DNA from 2 places in the Rhodococcus pseudokoreensis genome. Region 1 is predicted to be linked to the other one. Evidence: riboswitches for the same ligand, from Rfam matches in the RefSeq annotation. Region 1 holds a riboswitch; the other holds the start of a gene.
What was found. Region 1 has a riboswitch for cyclic di-AMP ahead of JWS13_RS40585 (NlpC/P60 family protein). Riboswitches for the same ligand answer to the same signal wherever they lie in the genome.
Positions count from the first base shown of each region.

Region 1 (8,873 bases):
AGGCCGCCGCGGACCTCGAACGAAATGTTCAGCGTGGTCTCGTACGCGCGGGACATCGTGACGCCGCGCAGGGGCTCGTACGCACCGTTGTAGACGACGTGCGCCATCGACGGGTCGAAGAACAGGGTCAGGTAGACACCGGAGATCAGCAGGATGATGAAGCTGTACAGCGCGATCTCGCCGAGCAGGAACGACCAGTGGGTGGGGAAGACCTTGTTGATCTGCCGCCGCATTCCCGCTGCGAGGTGGTAGCGCGAGTCCATCGCTTCCGCCTGGCCTGTGGCCATCGCGCTCAGTTTGGACGGTTTGTTGTCGGTCACGGTCGACGCTCCCAAAATGCCGGGCCGAGAGCTTCGATGTAGTCACCCGTTGTGACTAGGAAACCCTCTTCGTTCACTGTAATAGGCAACTGCGGAAGTGCACGAGCGGCCGGACCGAAAATCGGCTTTCCGTAGGTCAGCGCATCGAACTGCGACTGGTGGCAGGGGCAGAGGATTCGGTTGGTCTGCTGCTCGTACAGGGAGGTGGGGCAGCCGAGGTGGGTGCAGATCTTCGAGAAGGCGAAGTAGTCGCCGTAGTTGAAGCTCTCCTGGCCCTTGCGCTTGGTGACGTTTGCCGCGTCCTCCGTGCGGAGGCGGATGAGCATGGTCGCGTTACGGATGCCGCGCAGCGCCTCGAGCAGCGCGTCGTGGTCGCCGCGATCGGACTCGCGGAAGGGGAACACCGTTTCCATGGCGCCGGCGTCCAGGTCTTCCGGGCGAACCAGGACGACGTCCTCGGGACGACCGGTGTCGCGGCGCAGGTAGATGGTCTCGCCCTCGTAGCGGGGGGTCCATCCCGACACCCACAGCGGGGAGTCGTCGCGCTTGGCCCACGGGTTCTTGATCAGACCACCGAGGGGCATGACGGACATGATGCCGAGGGCACCGCCGCCGAAGATCAGGGTGCGCTTGAGGAGCTTGCGGCGTCCCAGCGTCGACGTGTCGAACGAGTCGCCGAGTTCCGCGACGATCGTCTTGCGATCGACCTCGGACGATCCACCGTCGTGGCGGTCCTGGATGGACACCTCTTCGGGGATGAACTTCTTGGTGAACTGCACCGCGCCGACACCGAGGCCGAGGATGGCCAGACCCATGGTGAGGCCGATCAGCGGCGTGTACAGGCTGTACGCCGAGTAGTGCTCCTCGCCGGAGCCCGCGTACTCCCAGGGCCAGAAGAGGTAGATCGCGATGAACGCGATCGCGGAGATGCCGGAGAGTGCGAACCAGAACGCGACCGACCGCTCGGCGCGCTTCTCGGCCTTCGTTCCCGGAACCGCCCAGCGGTTGCGGCGGAACGCGACATCGACGTGGTCGAGGTTCGTGCCGAGCTCGACCAGTTCGTCGCGGCTCAGGTTCTCGAGTTCTGCATCCGTGTACTTCTTTGGCGTGGCGCCGCCCGGCTGGCCAGCGTCGCTCATGACCTTGCTCCGATCCACAGTGCTGCACCGACGACAGCGATGATTCCGACGACCCACATGGCCAAGCCCTCGGAGGCGGGACCGATGCCGCCGAGTCCGTAGCCACCGGGCTGCTTCGTCTCGCCCGACGACTTGATGTAGGCGATGATGTCTTTCTTCTCCTCGAGGGTCAGCTGACGATCCGAGAACTTGGGCATGTTCTGCGGACCGGTGACCATCGCGGTGTAGATCTGTTGCTCGTTGGCCGGGTCGAGGACCGGCGCGTACTTACCGGACGACAGCGCACCGCCGCGCCCGGTGAAGTTGTGGCAGGACGCGCAGTTGAGACGGAACAGCTCGCTGCCGCGTCCGATGTCGCCGCCGCGCAGCGAAGACTGGGCGACTTCGCCGTTCTCGTCGCGAATGACCGTGGGGCCGCCGCCGTTGGCCTGGACGTACGCGCCGATGGCGTCCGTCTGCTCGGCGTCGAACTTGACGGGCTTGCGCTCGACCTGGGCCTCGTTGCGCGATGCGGGCATACGTCCCGACGACACCTGGAAGTACACGGCGGCCTCGCCGACACCGATCAGGCTGGGGCCGCGGTCCTGCACACCCTGCAGGTTCGCGCCGTGGCACGTGATGCACGAGGTGTCGTACAACTGCTTGCCCTCGCGGATCAGTGCTGCCTGATCATCGGTGGCGGTGGCCACCTGCGGGGTTGGCGTCAACGCGGACGCGAGGAAACCGGCGCTGACCAGTCCCATCATCAGGACCAGGGCGCCCATGGCGCGCCTGCGGAGCTTCCGCTGGCGGCGTGCCTTGGCGGCAGACGCTGTGGTGTCGGATGCGGGAGGGGGGGATGAACTCATCTGTATCCCTTTGGTATGTCGGGACGGACTGGACGTCAGGGGGCTGCCTGGGGCGTTCAGCTGATCAACGGATGAAATAGATCGTGGCAAACAGGGCGATCCACACGATGTCGACGAAGTGCCAGTAGTACGAGACGACGATGGCGGCGGTGGCCTGGGCGGGCGTGAACTTGCTGACCTTGGTGCGGGCGATCAGGAACACGAACGCGATGAGGCCGCCGATCACGTGCATGCCGTGGAAGCCAGTGGTCATGTAGAAGACCGAGCCGTACACGCTGCTCGAGATGGAGGTGCCCTCTTCGATGAGGTGGATGTACTCGTATCCCTGTCCGAGGACGAAGAAGGTGCCCATCGCCAACGTGAGGAGGTACCACCGGCGGAGGCCGAAGACGTCGCCGCGCTCCGCTGCGAAGACACCCATCTGGCAGGTGAACGACGAGGCGATCAGCACCAGCGTCACCGGCACGGCCAGGAACAGGTTCAGCTCGGTCGGCTCCGGCGGCCAGTTTCCATTCGCCTGCGATCGCGCCACGAAATACATGGCGAAGAGCCCTGCGAAGAACATGAGCTCACTTGACAACCACACGATGGTGCCAACGCTGACCATGTTAGGTCGGTTCAGCGAGTGCACGCGTTGGGTGATTGCTGATCCTGAAGTCCCTACTGCGCTCGTCACAGACAGAAGTATGACGCTTCGTCGTAAGAGACGACTACCCGGGTCCACCCTCGGCGCGCCGAGGCGCCCCGCTTGTCCGATTCTCCCTGCTGACAGCCTGGTCGCGGACCGTGAAAGGGTGGAGTCATGCGCTCTGGAGACAACAGTACGGGGTGGCTGCGGCGACTGTTCGGAAGTCGGAAGCAGACCCCTCTCGATCAGGATCGGCCCGACCTCGTGGTCGTCGCCTCGAGCTTCGACGACGTGGAGGCGTGCTCGACCGCGCTCGACCGTGCCGCCGCCGAGGATCCGCGCTGGGACGCCGACGCGGAAGCAGTACTGCGGCACCACTTGCGGCTGCCTGTGTCCTCGGTGGCCGACGCCGTGTCGATCGCCGCCCAGGACGGGTACCGGCCGCAGCATCCGGGCGGGCAGGCGTCCCCGGCCGAGGACGGTGCGACCGTCGAACTCGTGCTGCAGCGGGTTCAGGTCCTCGATGCCCTGCACTGCTCCCAGGAACGGTCGAGGATGGCCGGGCTGGCCCAGCGGCTCGGGGGCTCGGTCGACGGATGGGACGCGACGCAACCGGCGCGCGAGTCCGATCTGCCCGGTGACTAGGCTGCCAGGGATCGGATCCGCCACTAGTACAAGGGGACACGACGATGCAGAGCCCGACTGCTCAGGGGACCAACGACGGTGTGCTACCTGCGCGCACCTGGCCGTCGGTCCTCGGTGCGCTCACCGACGGACGTGACCTCGCCGTGGACGACGCGAAATGGGCGATGGACGAGATCATGTCGGACAACGCCACGTCCGCGCAGATCGCGGCATTCGGCGTCGCCCTCAAGATGAAAGGCGAGACGCCGGAGGAGTTGCGCGGCCTGGCGGACTCGATGCTCGGGCACGCACGCAAGGTCCCCGTCGACGACGACGTCGTCGACATCGTCGGCACCGGTGGTGACCGATCCAACACGGTGAACATCTCGACGATGGCGTCACTCGTGGTCGCGGCGTCCGGCATCCGCGTCGTCAAGCACGGAAACCGGGCGGCGTCCTCCAAGAGTGGTGGGGCGGACGTTCTCGAGGCGCTCGGCGTCAAGATCAATCTCGGCCCCGACGAGGTGGCCCGCTGCGTGCGGGAGGTCGGCATCGGCTTCTGCTTCGCGCCGGTGTTCCACCCCGCGCTGCGGTTCGCGGGCGCGCCCCGCAAGGAGATCGGCATCCCGACCGTCTTCAACGTGCTCGGACCGCTCACCAACCCGGCTCGTCCGCGGGCCGGCCTCATCGGCTGCGCCTTCCCCGGCCTGATCTCGGTGGTGGCCGGTGTGCTCGCGCAGCGCGGCAATTCGGCGCTGGTGGTGCGCGGCGACGACGGCCTGGACGAATTGACGACGTCGACCACGTCGACCGTCCACATCGTCGCCGACGGGTCGGTGACCACCCGTCAGTTCGACCCCCGCGACATCGGCATCGCGCGGGTGTCGCTCGACGCACTGCGCGGCGGCGACGCCGACGTGAACGCGGCGGTGGCGCGGCGACTCCTCGCGGGTGAGACCGGCCCCGTCCGCGACGCGGTCCTGCTCAACGCCGCGGCGGCGATCGCGGCGTTCCGGGGTCTCGGCGGCCGCACCCTCGAGGAGGGACTGTCGGACGGGCTCTCGACGGCGGCCCAGTCCATCGACAGCGGAGCGGCCGCGACGCTGCTCGGCCGGTGGGCCGAACTCACGTCGGGCCTGGCGACCAGCAAATAGCCGGCGGACCTATTCGCCGATGGAGAAGCCCGCTTCCACGTCGGCGCTGGAGTAGGACTGGAACGCGATGTGCGTCGCCGTCCGCGAGACGCCGTCCACCTTGTTGATTCCCTCGGTGACGACCTCCGCGATCTTCGCGTGGTCCCGGACCCGCACGATCGCAATGAGGTCGACGTCGCCTGCGCAGGAGTAGACCTTGTCGACGCCCTCGATGTCGGCGACGGCCTGAGCGGTCTCCGGGATGCGGTGGGCTTCGGCGTGGATCAGGACGATGGCGTTGATCATGATCGCCAGCCTAAGCGGTGGTCGGCGGAACCCGGTGCGGGTGGTCGGGTCTCGGCGTCCCGTGTCGACGCGCTGCCGGCGCGGGCGAGCGCGCACCACTCGGACCAGGATCCGGCACCCCGTGCGGGCTCACACCACCCCGAGGATGCGCTGACGATCCGGGTGTCGTCCTGGTCGAGCCAGCGCGCGAGCAGTCCGGCCTCCTCGGGGGATGCGCCGCGAAGCGGAGTCGCGTCCGGAACGACGGTTTCGGCGGTGAGGACGAGCGCGTCGACCACCGGCATCGGGTGGATTCCCCGCCGGGCGCAGCCCGCGGACGCGAGACGCCCGGAACGGATCACTGCGAACTCCCAGCCGCCGGTCGCGGCGGGGCGAGCGGCCACGAGCTGATCGAGGGCGGTCAAGGCGGCCAGGCGCTGCATTCTGCGCAATGCGAGGACGACCTCCGCAGTGCGATCCCGCAGCCGCGCGGCGTTCTCGAACAACTCGCCCGCGGCCAGTTCCTCCACCCGTGCGCGCATCCGGTGCAGCGGCGCGTCGTCGGCGCCGCGCAGGAAGAGCCGGAAGAGTTCCGGACCGGGACGGTAGGCGTCCTCCGTGTCGCGGCCGTGGACGGACGCGGGGCAGCGCCCGAGCTCGCGGGGCGGACACTGCGCACCGTGCGCCCGTCCCTTCGGAATCCGGCTCGTGCACGTGCGGAGAACGCAGTACTCGGCGAGGACGTCGGCGACGTCGACGGCGGTCGAGCGGGACCGGAACGGTCCGAGTGAATCGGCGGACGGGGTCCGCACGACCGACAGCCGGGGGAAGGCCTCCGCGGTGAGAGTGATCCACCAGCCGCGCTTCGGGTACTTGGACCGCCGGTTGTACGGCGGCGTGTGGGCGGCGAGCAGCCGGAGCTCGCGCACGCCCGCCTCGAGAGCGTGCGCGCATTCGACGTGGTCGATCCGGGTGGTCAGCGCGACCATCTCCTTCATCCGGCCGCGCGTCTCGGAGCCGGTGAAGTAGTTGCGCACCCGGCGGCGCAGATCCGTCGTCGTGCCGACGTAGAGGACCTCGTCGGACGGCCCGCGGAACAGGTAGACGCCGGGCGAACGGGGGAGATGACTGGCGAGCGTGCGTTTGGCCCGCTGGTGCGAGGAGACGTCGGGTAGGTAGTCGACGAGCTCGGTGAGGCTGTGCACTCCCTGGTTGCCGACCCGGGCGATGAGGGCGTGCAGCACGTCGACGGTGGCGCGGGCGTCGTCGAGGGCCCGGTGGGTCGGGGTGGTCCCGGCGTCGAACAGCCGGGCCAGCGACGACAGTTTCACGGACGGCGCCTCGTCGCGGGTGAGGACCCGCCGGGCCAGTTTGACCGTGCAGAGCACGGTGAACTTGGGCCAGGGGGTGTCGGTGGCCGATGCGGCGGCCTTGAGGAAGCCGGTGTCGAAGGGGGCGTTGTGGGCGACGAGCACCGCCCCGCGTGCGAACTCCAGGAACGCGGGCAGCACGCGCTCGATGCGGGGTGCATCGATCACCATCGCAGTGGTGATGCCCGTGATCTCGACGATGTGCGGCGGGATGGACCGTCCCGGGTCGACCAGGGTGGCCATCTCGGCGATCACCTCGCCGCCGCGGATCTTCACCGCCCCGATCTCGGTGATGGCGTCCTCGCCCGGTCGCGCTCCGGTGGTCTCGAGGTCGACCACCACGAACGTGGTGTCCCGCAGCGGGGTGTCGAGCTCGTCGAATCTCAGCTGTTCGGGTACGCCGGGGACACTCACGGCTCAGAGCGTATGGACGGGCACCGACAGACCCGCCCGGGGAGCCCGGAGAGACGAGGATCACACTGCCCGTTTGCGGGCTGCGGCGGCGGGTGGAGGGGCGGCCGGGCGAGCGACTCGGAACGTGGGTTTCAGGGGCGGGGGGACTGCGGGCTGCGGGTCCGGCGCGCCTGTCGAACAGGGTCCGCGCCACCCCCGTTGAACAGCGGGAATGTGGCGCGAGTCCAGGAAGGGGAGTCGCGGGGCTACGCGAAATCCCCACTCCCGCTGTCGAAAAGCGAACGGAAACATACCGCTTGTTATCCAGTCGTTACCGAATGTGGGTATCGCGCGCCCGCAAACCCCGAAACGGTGCAAACGGACACTTTCCGCGTGTTCCGGTCGACATCGGGGTATTCCATTTCGTAACCTTCCTGAGACCTAGCGGAGTCTCGCAGCCCCAACACCGGGGCAGCATCGCTAGTCACCGCCTAATCGGCCACTCGCGAGAGCGGTCGTACCGGGAACCCAAGTTTCTACTGGGGTGAATCCCGCCGGGACGTCCTCACGCACCGGTGGGTAGGGCTGATCTTCCCAGCCCGAACCCGTCAGCTAACTCGGTCGGCGGATGAATGGAAGAAACGGAGTACCCCTTTCGTGGCGTCACAAGTTTCCAAGCGGAATGTGCGACGGGCAGTCGTCGCCGGCGCGCTCGCAGTCGGAGCGCTCACCGCTACCGCGGCCCCCGCGGCCGCAGACCCCATCACCATCCCCGGTGTCGGAACCTTCGAGATCCCGGGTGTCGTCATCCCGCAGATCCCCGGTGTCCCGAACCTGCCCGTGCCCCCCGCGCCGGGCAGCACCGCAGGCGACAAGGCCGTTCAGGCCGCTCAGACCAAGCTCGGCTCGCCGTACGTCTACGGCGCCGCAGGTCCCAACTCGTTCGACTGCTCCGGCCTGGTGCAGTGGGCGTTCAAGCAGGCCGGACTGAACCTGCCGCGCACCAGCTACGCGCAGGCGGCCGCCGGTACTCCGGTGTCGCAGTCCGATCTCCGCCCCGGCGACGTGATCTCCTTCTACGGCGGCTCGCACTCGGGCATCTACGCCGGCAACGGCAACGTGATCCACGCCTCCACCGAGGGTCAGCCCGTCAAGTTGGCGCCCATCGCGTCCATGCCTTTCGACGGCGCACGCCGCTACTGATCCGACACGAGGCGAGGCATCCACCGAGTCGAGGGCGGGGATGCACGGGGTAGCTTCGCAGGATCTCGCACGACCACCGAGGGTGGGTTCGAATTACAATTCGAACCCACCCTCGATGTCGTTGCGCCCCAGGCAGACAGCGTGTCGTTCGCCCGCCGGGTGGTCCCCGCCACCCCCGTCGTGACATGGGTGGACACAAACGTATGCCATTCCGTAACCTATCCGAGACCTTGCGAAGTCTTGTCGCGCCAACCGGGCGGCAACGCCGGGTCACCACCTCTTCGGCACTCCGCGGTCGCATCGGCCGGGGAAATTCCTGAGCCGCGCATCGGACACCCGACCCGGCTGGTGGAGATCGACGATCGGAGAACCGCATTTCCGTGGCCTCACACAAGATGAAGCGCTCCCTGGGCAGCGTGCTGACAGCCGGAGTGCTGTCGGTGGCGCTCGTGTCGCTGCCCTCGATCCAGGCGGGTGCGGACCCGGTCACCACCAACCCGACCGAGGCGCTGACGAAGCTCGGTGACCTGTCCCGGCAGTCAGAGCAGACGTCGGAGGCCCTCCACAACGCGCAGATCGATCTCGAGGCCAAGCAGTCGGCGCAGCGCGACGCGGACGCCCGGCTCGCGGCGGACCAGGGCGTGCTCGACGAGGCCAACGCGCGAGTCGCCGTCTTCCAGCCCGTGGTGAACAAACTCGCCACCGCCAACTACCAGGGCGCCCGGACCAATCGCCTGTTCGCCGTGATGGTCAGCGACTCACCGCAGCAACTCCTCGATCAGATGTCCGCGCTGGACGCCATCTCCAACGACACCCGCAACCAGGTCGCGCAATTCCAATCGGCCACATCGGACGCCACCAAGGCGGCCGAGGCGTCGAAGCAGTCGGCGGATTCCGCGCGGGCGGCAACCGAACAGGCCAAGGTGGTCA
Region 1 is NZ_CP070619.1:7,729,117-7,737,989, forward strand. It holds gene qcrB (cytochrome bc1 complex cytochrome b subunit) at 1-287, opposite strand, end outside; gene qcrA (cytochrome bc1 complex Rieske iron-sulfur subunit) at 317-1,459, opposite strand; gene qcrC (cytochrome bc1 complex diheme cytochrome c subunit) at 1,456-2,307, opposite strand; gene ctaE (aa3-type cytochrome oxidase subunit III) at 2,372-2,983, opposite strand; gene JWS13_RS40565 (hypothetical protein) at 3,110-3,580, shown strand; gene trpD (anthranilate phosphoribosyltransferase) at 3,625-4,713, shown strand; gene JWS13_RS40575 (Lrp/AsnC family transcriptional regulator) at 4,723-4,998, opposite strand; gene JWS13_RS40580 (DEDD exonuclease domain-containing protein) at 4,995-6,761, opposite strand; cyclic di-AMP (ydaO/yuaA leader) riboswitch at 7,219-7,383, shown strand; gene JWS13_RS40585 (NlpC/P60 family protein) at 7,398-7,943, shown strand; gene JWS13_RS40590 (C40 family peptidase) at 8,324-8,873, shown strand, end outside.

Region 2 (8,873 bases), 5.1 Mb from region 1:
ATCGGGCTCGGACGGCTGCGGGGACTGATGCGGACGCCGACCACCACACCGCAGGCCGGAGATCCGATCGTCCTCGACCGAATCAGCGGCGGCATCGTGTTCGACGACGTCCACTTCGCGTACGAATCCGGCAAGGGCGAGGCGCTGCGAGGGGTGGAGCTTCACATCGAACCGGGCGAGACGGTCGCCCTCGTCGGCCAGACCGGCGCGGGAAAGTCGACGGTGCTCAAGTTGCTCGCCCGCTTCTACGACCCCACCGAGGGGACGGTGCGCGTCGACGGCATCGACACCCGCGCCCTGGACCTCGCGTCGTTCCGGCAGCGACTCGGCGTCGTCCCGCAGGAGCCGCACCTGTTCGGCGCCACCGTCCGCGACGCCGTCGCCTACGGGCGCCCCGACGCGACGGACGCCGAGGTCGAGGCAGCCAGCAGGGCCGTCGGCGCTCACGACATGGTGTCCGGGCTGACCCTCGGATACCTGCAACCGATCGGAGAACACGGGCGCAACCTGTCGGCCGGGCAGCGACAGTTGCTGGCACTGGCCCGCGCCGAACTGGTCGACCCCGACATCCTGCTGCTGGACGAGGCCACCGCCTCATTGGACCTGGCCACCGAGGACCGGGTCCGCCGCGCGACCGAGAACCTGTCCCGGCGGCGCACCACCGTCGTCGTGGCGCACCGGCTGAGCACCGCCGCGCGAGCCGACCGGGTGGTGGTCCTCGACGGCGGCCGCGTCGCGGAAATCGGAACGCACGACGAGCTGCTGGACCGGGGCGGCGTCTACCGGGAACTCTGGGACGCCTATGCGGCTTCGCCACCCGTGAGTACTTATTAACCGCGGGACGTTGATAAGTACTCACGGGGCCGAAGGCCTAAGCGCCGATCGACGCCTTCATCATCGGCAGCATGGCCCACAGCTGGTCCTGCCAGTAGCCCCAGCTGTGGGTCCCCTGCGCCGGGAAGTCGTAGTGCGCGGGGATGCCGAGGGTGTCGAGCCGCACCTGGAACGCACGGTTCTGGGCCAGGGCGATGGCCTCGAGGCCCATGCCGGTTCCGACGTTGAACACGTCGATCGCGGACTGCGGCTGATCGTGCGGTCCGGGGAGGCCTGCCCCCGCCGAAATCCACATCGGAAGCCCGCGCATCAGGGGGGCGGCGACGAACGGATCGTTACGAAGCCACGCCGGATCCCACGGCGGACCCCACATGCAGTCGGCGTTGTAACCACCGGAGTCGAGCATCGCGATACGGATCGCCTCACGCATGCCCGGCGCCGACAGGTTCAGATACCCGGACATCGACCCGGCGAACGTGAACTGGTCGCGGTGGTAGGCGGCGAGGATCAACGCCGCGTTGCCACCCATCGACAGTCCGGCGATGGCGTTGCTGGTGCGGCTGATGCCGTAATTGTTCGCCAGGAAGTCGGGCAGGTTCTGGGTGAGGAACGACTCCCACTTGTACGTGTACGGCTGGTTGTTGGTGTTGCTGGGCGCGTACCAGTCCGTGTAGAAACTGGACTGGCCGCCGACCGGTTCGACCACGGTGATCCCGTGATCGGACAGCCACGCGGCGTTGGTCTCGTGCTCCCACCCGCTGACGTCGTTGGTCGCGCGGAGTCCGTCGAGGAGGTAGACGGCCTTGTTGCTGCCGTTGTTCGCGAGCCACATGCGGATCTTGATCTGCCCGACCCCGCCGGGTGCGTCGACCCAGTGTTCACGCAGCCGGCTGTACGGGTCCGCGGACGCCGTCCCGCCGCCGACGAGGACGAACGCGAGGGGCAGGACCACCACCGCAATCATCAGCCGGACGACGCCTCGTAACCAACCGTGTAACGGCTTCGTTGCTGCGACACCCATGGTTCTGCCTCCTGGTAAGTCGTCCCCGGCCAGGTACATACCAGCAACACGGTATTGCGCGGCCCGGAATTCCTCGGCGTTTGCGCAGAATCGTTATCCGACCTGTGAGCACTTGTTAACGTCCCGCGGTTAACAAGTACTCACGGGTCAGTCGACGCGGGCCACCGACGTGATGCGGTGGAGAGTGAACCGGCGGACCGCGCCGCTCGCCGGGTCGAAGGCGTCGAGCTGGCCGCCGCCGACGCTGACGGGATCGACGATGCGGTGCGTCGCCACGCCCTGCGCGTCGACGTAACCGATCGTCACGCTGGAGCGTTCGCGCGCCGCGGCGTTGAGCAGGGCGATGGTCGCGGCGCTGCTGGCCCGCGACCCGTCGGACCGGATGCTGCCGGACCCTCGGGTGGAGGCGGCCAGGTCACCGGCGCGCAGGGTCCGGACGACCGCGTCGAGCTGGGCGTCCGTCGCGACGGCCGGGGTGCGGCTCGCGGGGGCTTTGCGCCGGGTCAGGACGCGGGCGCCGCGCGGGCGCAGGTCGACGAGGGCGCCGGACGAGTCCTCGCCTGCCGGCGCGAACCCGGCCGCCCGCAGTTCGCCGAGCACTTCCCGCAGCGGTGCCTGCGACACCGCCACCGTCGGCGCCAGCGCGCGCAGGGCCAGGGACGCCGCTACCGGTGACGCCAGGACCTCCGCGAGCAGCGTGGGGTCTTCGCAGCGGACGAACGACGCCGCGACACCGGCCCGGAGCCGGCCGTGCCGCCGCGCGACGTCGTCGATGAGATACGACAGCGACTGCGGGACCGGTGTGCGCGACCGGGTCGCGAAGAGACTGTGCAGTTCCGCCGCCGTCATCCCGACGTCGAGGGCGCGCCGGATGCTGTCCTCGCTGATCCGGTACATGGACGCCGCACCGGCGGACTCGATGTCCGCGACGAGGGTGACCTGCTCCAGCAGTTCCGGGGTCAGCGGTCCCGGTGCGACGACGGTGAGGTCGGCCTGCACGAGGACGTGGTCGACGGGTTCGGGCAGCGACGCGTGCATCTCGGCCTCGGCGTCACCGCCGTGGAGCAGCGCACGTCCGGGGGAGCTGAGCGCGCCGCGGGCGACGAGTCCGAGTGTCGCGGCCTCCTCGAGGGTGCGTTCCACCGCGTGGACGCGCAGCCGGGCACCCCAGCGGGGCCGGCGCCACGCCAGCAGGCGACTGACCTCGGCGGGGTCCGCCGAGTGCCCGGTGCCCAGTTCGGCCAGCAACCCCAGGATCGCCTGCCGGTCCCGCGGCGCGGACGGCGCGCGCACTTCCTCGGACAGCGCGGCGACCGGTTTGTCGTTGGCGTCGCGCATGCCGATGAACCACGCCATGCGCGGCAGTTCCAGCCACGCCGCGGCCAGCGCGTGCCACCGCCGGGCGACCGGGGAGGTGAGCCAGTTGTCGACCGCGGTGGTCGGGGCCCAGTAGTTCTCTCCGGTGTCGGACGTCGGGGCCGGGTCCGGGGTGCCGCTCGCGATCAGTCCCGCGGCCGACAGCAGTTCGACGAGCAAGCTCAGCCGGTTCTCGTCGATGCCGGACGTCTTGGCGATCCGCCGCAGTTCCCGGACCCCGAGACCACCCGCCCGCAGAGCCGGCGCCGGGATCTCGCCGAGCGCCTTGACGACGTCCTCGCAGTGGCGGACCAGTTCGATGGCCTCACCCGCGGCGGCCGCATTGATGTCGGCCGGTTTGTGCTTGCGGCCCGTCACGGTGGGCGCGGCCAGCGAGGTGGGGTCGAAGACGGCCTCGCCGCGCAGCACCTGCCGCACCTGGAACGGCAATTCGACGGTCTCGTCGTCGATCCACCGCAGCAGCCCGGCGGCGAGGAGCCGCTGAACGGGACGGTCGGGTGGGGTCCCGGGGGCCGCGTCCCGGGTGCGTCCGATCGAACTCGACTTCGCCAGTGTCTCGAGGATGTCCCGCTCGGCGGTCTGCAGCCCGGCCAGCGCCGCCGTGATGCCGGCCTCGTCGAGCGTCTCGACGGGTTCGGCGCTCCGCCCGACGCGCCACGGGATGGTGGCCACGACCGCGGGAACGATCCGCAGCGACGTCTTGTCACCCCAGACGATCCCGACGGACCGCAGGCCGTCCAGGGTGGCGTCGACGGTCTTCTTCGTCGCCCGCGACCGCACCGCGTCCTGCAGGGTGGCCCGGGGCACGGCCACCTCGTCGGCACGCTCGAGCGCCAGGAGTTCGAGGACACCGAAGTCCAGGGACGTCAGGTTGTCGGCCGCACGCGCGACCGACGCCCGTTGCTCGGCACGACCGGCGAGGACGACGATCGTGGCCGGCGGCGGGACCGCGAGATCGGGGCGCCTGCGGAGCAGATCCGTCAGTTCTGCGTCGCTGCGCGCGGCCAGCCAGTCCGCGAGCGTCGCGGCGCCGCGGGGGGAGACTGCGGTGCCGTTGGTGCTTGCGGTGGTGTCGTCGGTGTCGGTCATCGACTATCAGATTAGAGACCTGGGCTGTACGTCGCCGAATGCTCCTGTCAAAATGGCACCGTGGCTAACAATTCGAAGAAGCAGTATGTGGATCCAGGGTGGCCCGAAACCGCCGATGGAGATCACGCCGTGACCGAACTGTCGTCGACCCGTGCGGGCGGATTGTCCCCGTTCGGCGAGGACACCGAGTTTCCGTTGCCGGCGGAGTCGTTGCCGTACGCGCACCCGCACACGGTGATCAACCGCTGACCACGCGACAGAAGAGGGGCCCTGCACCGGATCGGTGCAGGGCCCCTCTTCTGTGAATTGCGGGGATTACTGCGCGAGCAGTCCCTTGTTCGCGTCGATGAGCTGCAGGATCTGGGGGTCGATCGCGATGCCCTGGGCCTTGACGGCCTCGATCGCGCTGTCGACGACGCCCGCGTACTGCGAGGTGCCGTTGGTGCTGGGGACGCCGCCCGTGAGGTCGGGGAGTGCCGGTGCCGCGGGGGCCTCGGGCACGGTGGCGGGGGCGTTGCGCTGGGTGGGTGCGCTGCTCAGGCCGAGGCTCGAGGAGCAGGACGGCCATGCGCCCCAGCCCTGGGAGTCGAGGACCTTCTCGGCGACGACGATCTGCTGTTCACGCGAGGCCTGGTTGGCGGTGGCTGCGTACTGGGTTCCACCGTGTGCGTTCCAGGTGCTCGGGGAGAACTGGAGTCCGCCCTGGAAGCCGTTTCCGGTGTTGATGCCCCAGTTGCCGCCGGACTCGCACTGCGCGAGGCGGTCCCAGTCGGAGTCGGGTGCCGCGTTCGCGGTGCCCGAGAAGGCTGCTCCGGCGACACCCATGATGGCGCCGGTGACGGCGACCTTGGCGACGGTGCGGCCGGTGGTGGTGGGCTTGCGATGGCGTCCGCTCATGATGGTAGAGATCCTCTCCACACGCGCCTGCGAGGTCAGCTGTCGGGTTCGGGCTGAGAGGTCGCCCGGCCTCGCCTCTCCTGGCTGGAGAGGGTCTGGCTTCACCCCAAGATCCGACTGTGCGAGGCACATTCGGACCGGTGTCCGTCTGGAAACTTGCGTTCCCTGGAGGACTTTGGGTCCCCCGTCCTCGTCCCTGGAATGCTTCGTCGGGACTCCGGTACCCGCGGGACGAGGTTTGGCGCGGCGGGCCGGACGTGGTCGATGTTTCATCGGCCGGTGACGACGGTAACGGGCCGAGGCCGCAGTGTCACCATTTGATAACGCGGTGTGTCTTCGCCTGTTGCGGGGCCTCATTGGGCGCGCCGGGACTCTTCCCAGCTAGTAGCGACGGGACGCGCGTATCGCCGTCCCGTTGTCCTTCCGTTATCGGGCCGTTATGTGAGTAAGCTCACATCACCGCGGTGCATCGACGATGTCCTTGCCGAGGGGCATCAGCGAGATGGGAATCATCTTGATGTTCGCGACGGCGAGGGGAATCCCGATGATCGTGATCGCCATGGCGACGGCCGTGACGACGTGCCCGATCGCGAGCCACAGACCTGCGATGATGAACCAGATGACATTGCCGATCACCGAGGCGACCCCGGCCGTCGGCTTGTCGATCACGGTCTTCCCGAACGGCCACAGCGCGTAGACGCCGACCCGGAACGACGCGATGCCGAACGGGATCGTGATGATCAGGATGCAGCACAGGATTCCGGCGACGAAGTACCCCAGCGCCAGCCACAGACCGCCGAAGATCAGCCAGATGATGTTGAGCAGAATTCTCATGATCGTCCCCTCGGTGGTTGGGAATGCCCCGGTGGTCGGGTGGGTCAGCGCGAGCGTCTGCCCTGCCTCAGTGCCGCGACGATTCCGAGGAGGAACCCGATCGGGCAGGCGAGGGCGATGAGGTAGAGAACGAGACCCGGTTCGGAATCGGAGACCACCGGGGTCAGGAAGATCGCCACGATCGCGACGAAACCGATCGCGAAGAGGGCGAGCGCGACCCGCAGGAGTCCGTCGCCCCTCCGGGGTGTCTGAGGAGTGCTCGAAGGAGTCGATTCGTGGGCCACACCAGCAACGATAGTGCCTGGAAACCCGAATGCCGGAGGGGGTCCGTGCAAGGTAGACTGTGGGCACTGCGCGTCCCGCACCAGAGGTGGGGCGCGCTGTTTTGCATACCAAGTGCAACCAATACCAAGTGCAACCAACTGCACTCCAAGTGATGAGCGGGTGAACGCGGTGCCGACCGGCAAGGTGAAGTGGTACGACGTCGAAAAGGGCTTCGGCTTTCTGTCGCAGGAGGAGGGGGAGGACGTCTATGTGCGTTCGTCCGCTCTTCCCGAGGGCGTCGAGGGCCTCAAGGCCGGTCAGCGTGTCGAGTTCGGCATGGCCGCCGGTCGACGCGGACCCCAGGCGCTGAGCCTGAAGGTCCTCGACCCGGCGCCGTCGCTGCGTCAGAACGGCGCCCGCAAGGAGCCGTCCGCCAAGAAGCACACGCCGGACGAACTGCACGGCATGGTCGAGGACATGATCACGCTGCTCGAGGCGAAGGTCCAGCCCGACCTGCGCAAGGGCAAGTACCCCGACCGCAAGACCGCCCAGCGCATCTCCGAGGTGGTCCGCGCCGTCGCACGCGAACTCGACAGCTGATTCGTCCGACGAGAAGGGCCCCGCGCTGTGACAGCGCGGGGCCCTTCTTCGTGGGCGGGTCGTTCTAGGCGGTCTTGATCGACCAGGCGGCCCGGGCCTGGGTGAGGCCCTGCTCGTCGATGACGGCGGACGGCAGCTGGATCTCGACGCCGGCCAGTTGCAGTTCTTCCGAGGACGGCACGGTCACGGCGCGGGTCTCACCGGCGCGGTGCACCTGTTCCTGGACGAGGACCTGACCCGAAGGATCCTGGTAGACGACGAGCATGCGCCACGGGGCGTCGACGATCTCCGGCGGCAACGACAGCTGCAGCGAGGAGCCGGGGGGCACGTCGAGTTCGGCGAGGTCGCCGGTCTCGCAGTCCTCGAGATACAGGTTGCAGTAGCCGAGCGGGGCGACCTGCTCGGCCCGGTCGTGCGCGAAGGCCGTGATCTCGGGCAGGCGGGGCGAGGAATTGCGGACCAGTGTGTAGACGACTCCGACGAAGGCCACCAGGACCACTATCAGGCCCACTGCGATCAGTGCGAGGATCTTCTTGGTTCGCGCCTGCATTCTCACTTACTTCACATTTCCTGTCGATCGGTCGGCCCGGTGGGTCGAGTGGTGCTCGGTCACTTCTTGTTCGGCCAGGTCGGGGCGTTTTCCTCCGAGCCCGGGCAGGAGGGTGCTGCCGCGGTACGTGAGGATGGTCTGGACGAGCCCGACGGTCATCACGGCGGAGACTACCGAGAACCCGATCCAGTATTCGGTGGGCAGCAGCACGCCCAGAGCCCCGCCCACGACCCAGCTCAGCTGTAGAACGGTCTCCGACCGCCCGAATCCGGACGCGATCGACTCCTCGGGCAGGTCGTGCTGCAGCGACGCGTCCAGCGACACCTTGGCGAGGGCGCTGGCGGCCGATGCGACGAGCGTGGCGAGGGCGGCGGTCAGGAGATTGTCGGTGATCGCGGCGAGGACGGCGATGATCCACACTGCGCCCGTGCAGCGCAGCACGATGAGGGCGGGGCGGCCCAGCTTGATCCGGGCGCCCGCGGCGTTGCCCGCGAAGTTGCCGATGCCGGCGGCCGCGCCGACCAAGCCGAGCATGGCGGCCTGGACCAGCGGTTCGTGGTCGGTCTTCGATTTCGCGACGAACGCGATGTACAGGGTGAGGAACCCGGTGAGCACACGGATGGTGCTGTTGCCCCACAACCCGGTGATGACCGCGCGGCCCAGTGGTTGCCGACGTTTGCCGGTCTTCGCGGCGGCCGGGGCCTCGGGTTGCAGCACGCGGGTGCGTCCGATCACCTCGGTCGGGTGTTCGTCGCCGTGGTACGTGAGGGTGGCGGGAACCTCGCCTTCGGTGACCTCGACCCACGACGGGATCCGCATGCTGAGGTACGCGCCGAGGGCGGTGATGACGGCCGCCAGCCACAGCGCGCCGACGGAACCGGTGGCCATGGCGAGAGCACCCGCGAGGGCGCCCGCACCGATGGTTCCGCCGAGAAGCCCGAACACGGTGAGCCGGGAGTTGACGCGTACGAGGTCGATCTCCGGTGGCAGCACACGTGGGGTGACCGCACTCTTGAGCACCGAGAACGATTTGCTGAGCACCATCATTCCGAGCGCCGCCGGATACAGCACCCAGCTGTCGAAGTTGAAGACGAGCACGATCGCCAGCATCGTCCGGAGTCCGAACGACGTGGCCAGCGCGACGCGGCGGCCGTGCTGGAGGCGGTCGAGCATCGGACCGATCAGCGGAGCGATGACGGCGAACGGGGCGATCGTGATCAGCAGGTACAGCGCGACCTTCGTCTTGTCCTCGCCCGTCGCGGCCGAGAAGAACAGCGTGTTCGCCAGGGCGACGGCGATGGCCGCGTCGGTCGCGTTGTTGGCCATCACCGCGTAGGTGAGCGCGGTGAGCCCAGACTTGTCCGCACCGTCCGCCTTGGCGGCCCGGTGGAACGTCGCGATGCCCTT
Region 2 is NZ_CP070619.1:2,626,734-2,635,606, reverse strand. It holds gene JWS13_RS17195 (ABC transporter ATP-binding protein) at 1-834, shown strand, start outside; gene JWS13_RS17190 (alpha/beta hydrolase) at 872-1,855, opposite strand; gene JWS13_RS17185 (helicase-associated domain-containing protein) at 2,003-4,321, opposite strand; gene JWS13_RS17180 (hypothetical protein) at 4,382-4,570, shown strand; gene JWS13_RS17175 (transglycosylase family protein) at 4,637-5,218, opposite strand; cyclic di-AMP (ydaO/yuaA leader) riboswitch at 5,227-5,440, opposite strand; gene JWS13_RS17170 (YccF domain-containing protein) at 5,675-6,052, opposite strand; gene JWS13_RS17165 (hypothetical protein) at 6,097-6,336, opposite strand; gene JWS13_RS17160 (cold-shock protein) at 6,506-6,916, shown strand; gene JWS13_RS17155 (DUF2771 domain-containing protein) at 6,981-7,466, opposite strand; gene JWS13_RS17150 (MFS transporter) at 7,473-8,873, opposite strand, start outside.
Region 2: linked by a shared signal. The riboswitch ahead of JWS13_RS17175 (transglycosylase family protein) and the one ahead of JWS13_RS40585 (NlpC/P60 family protein) in region 1 are both predicted to bind cyclic di-AMP.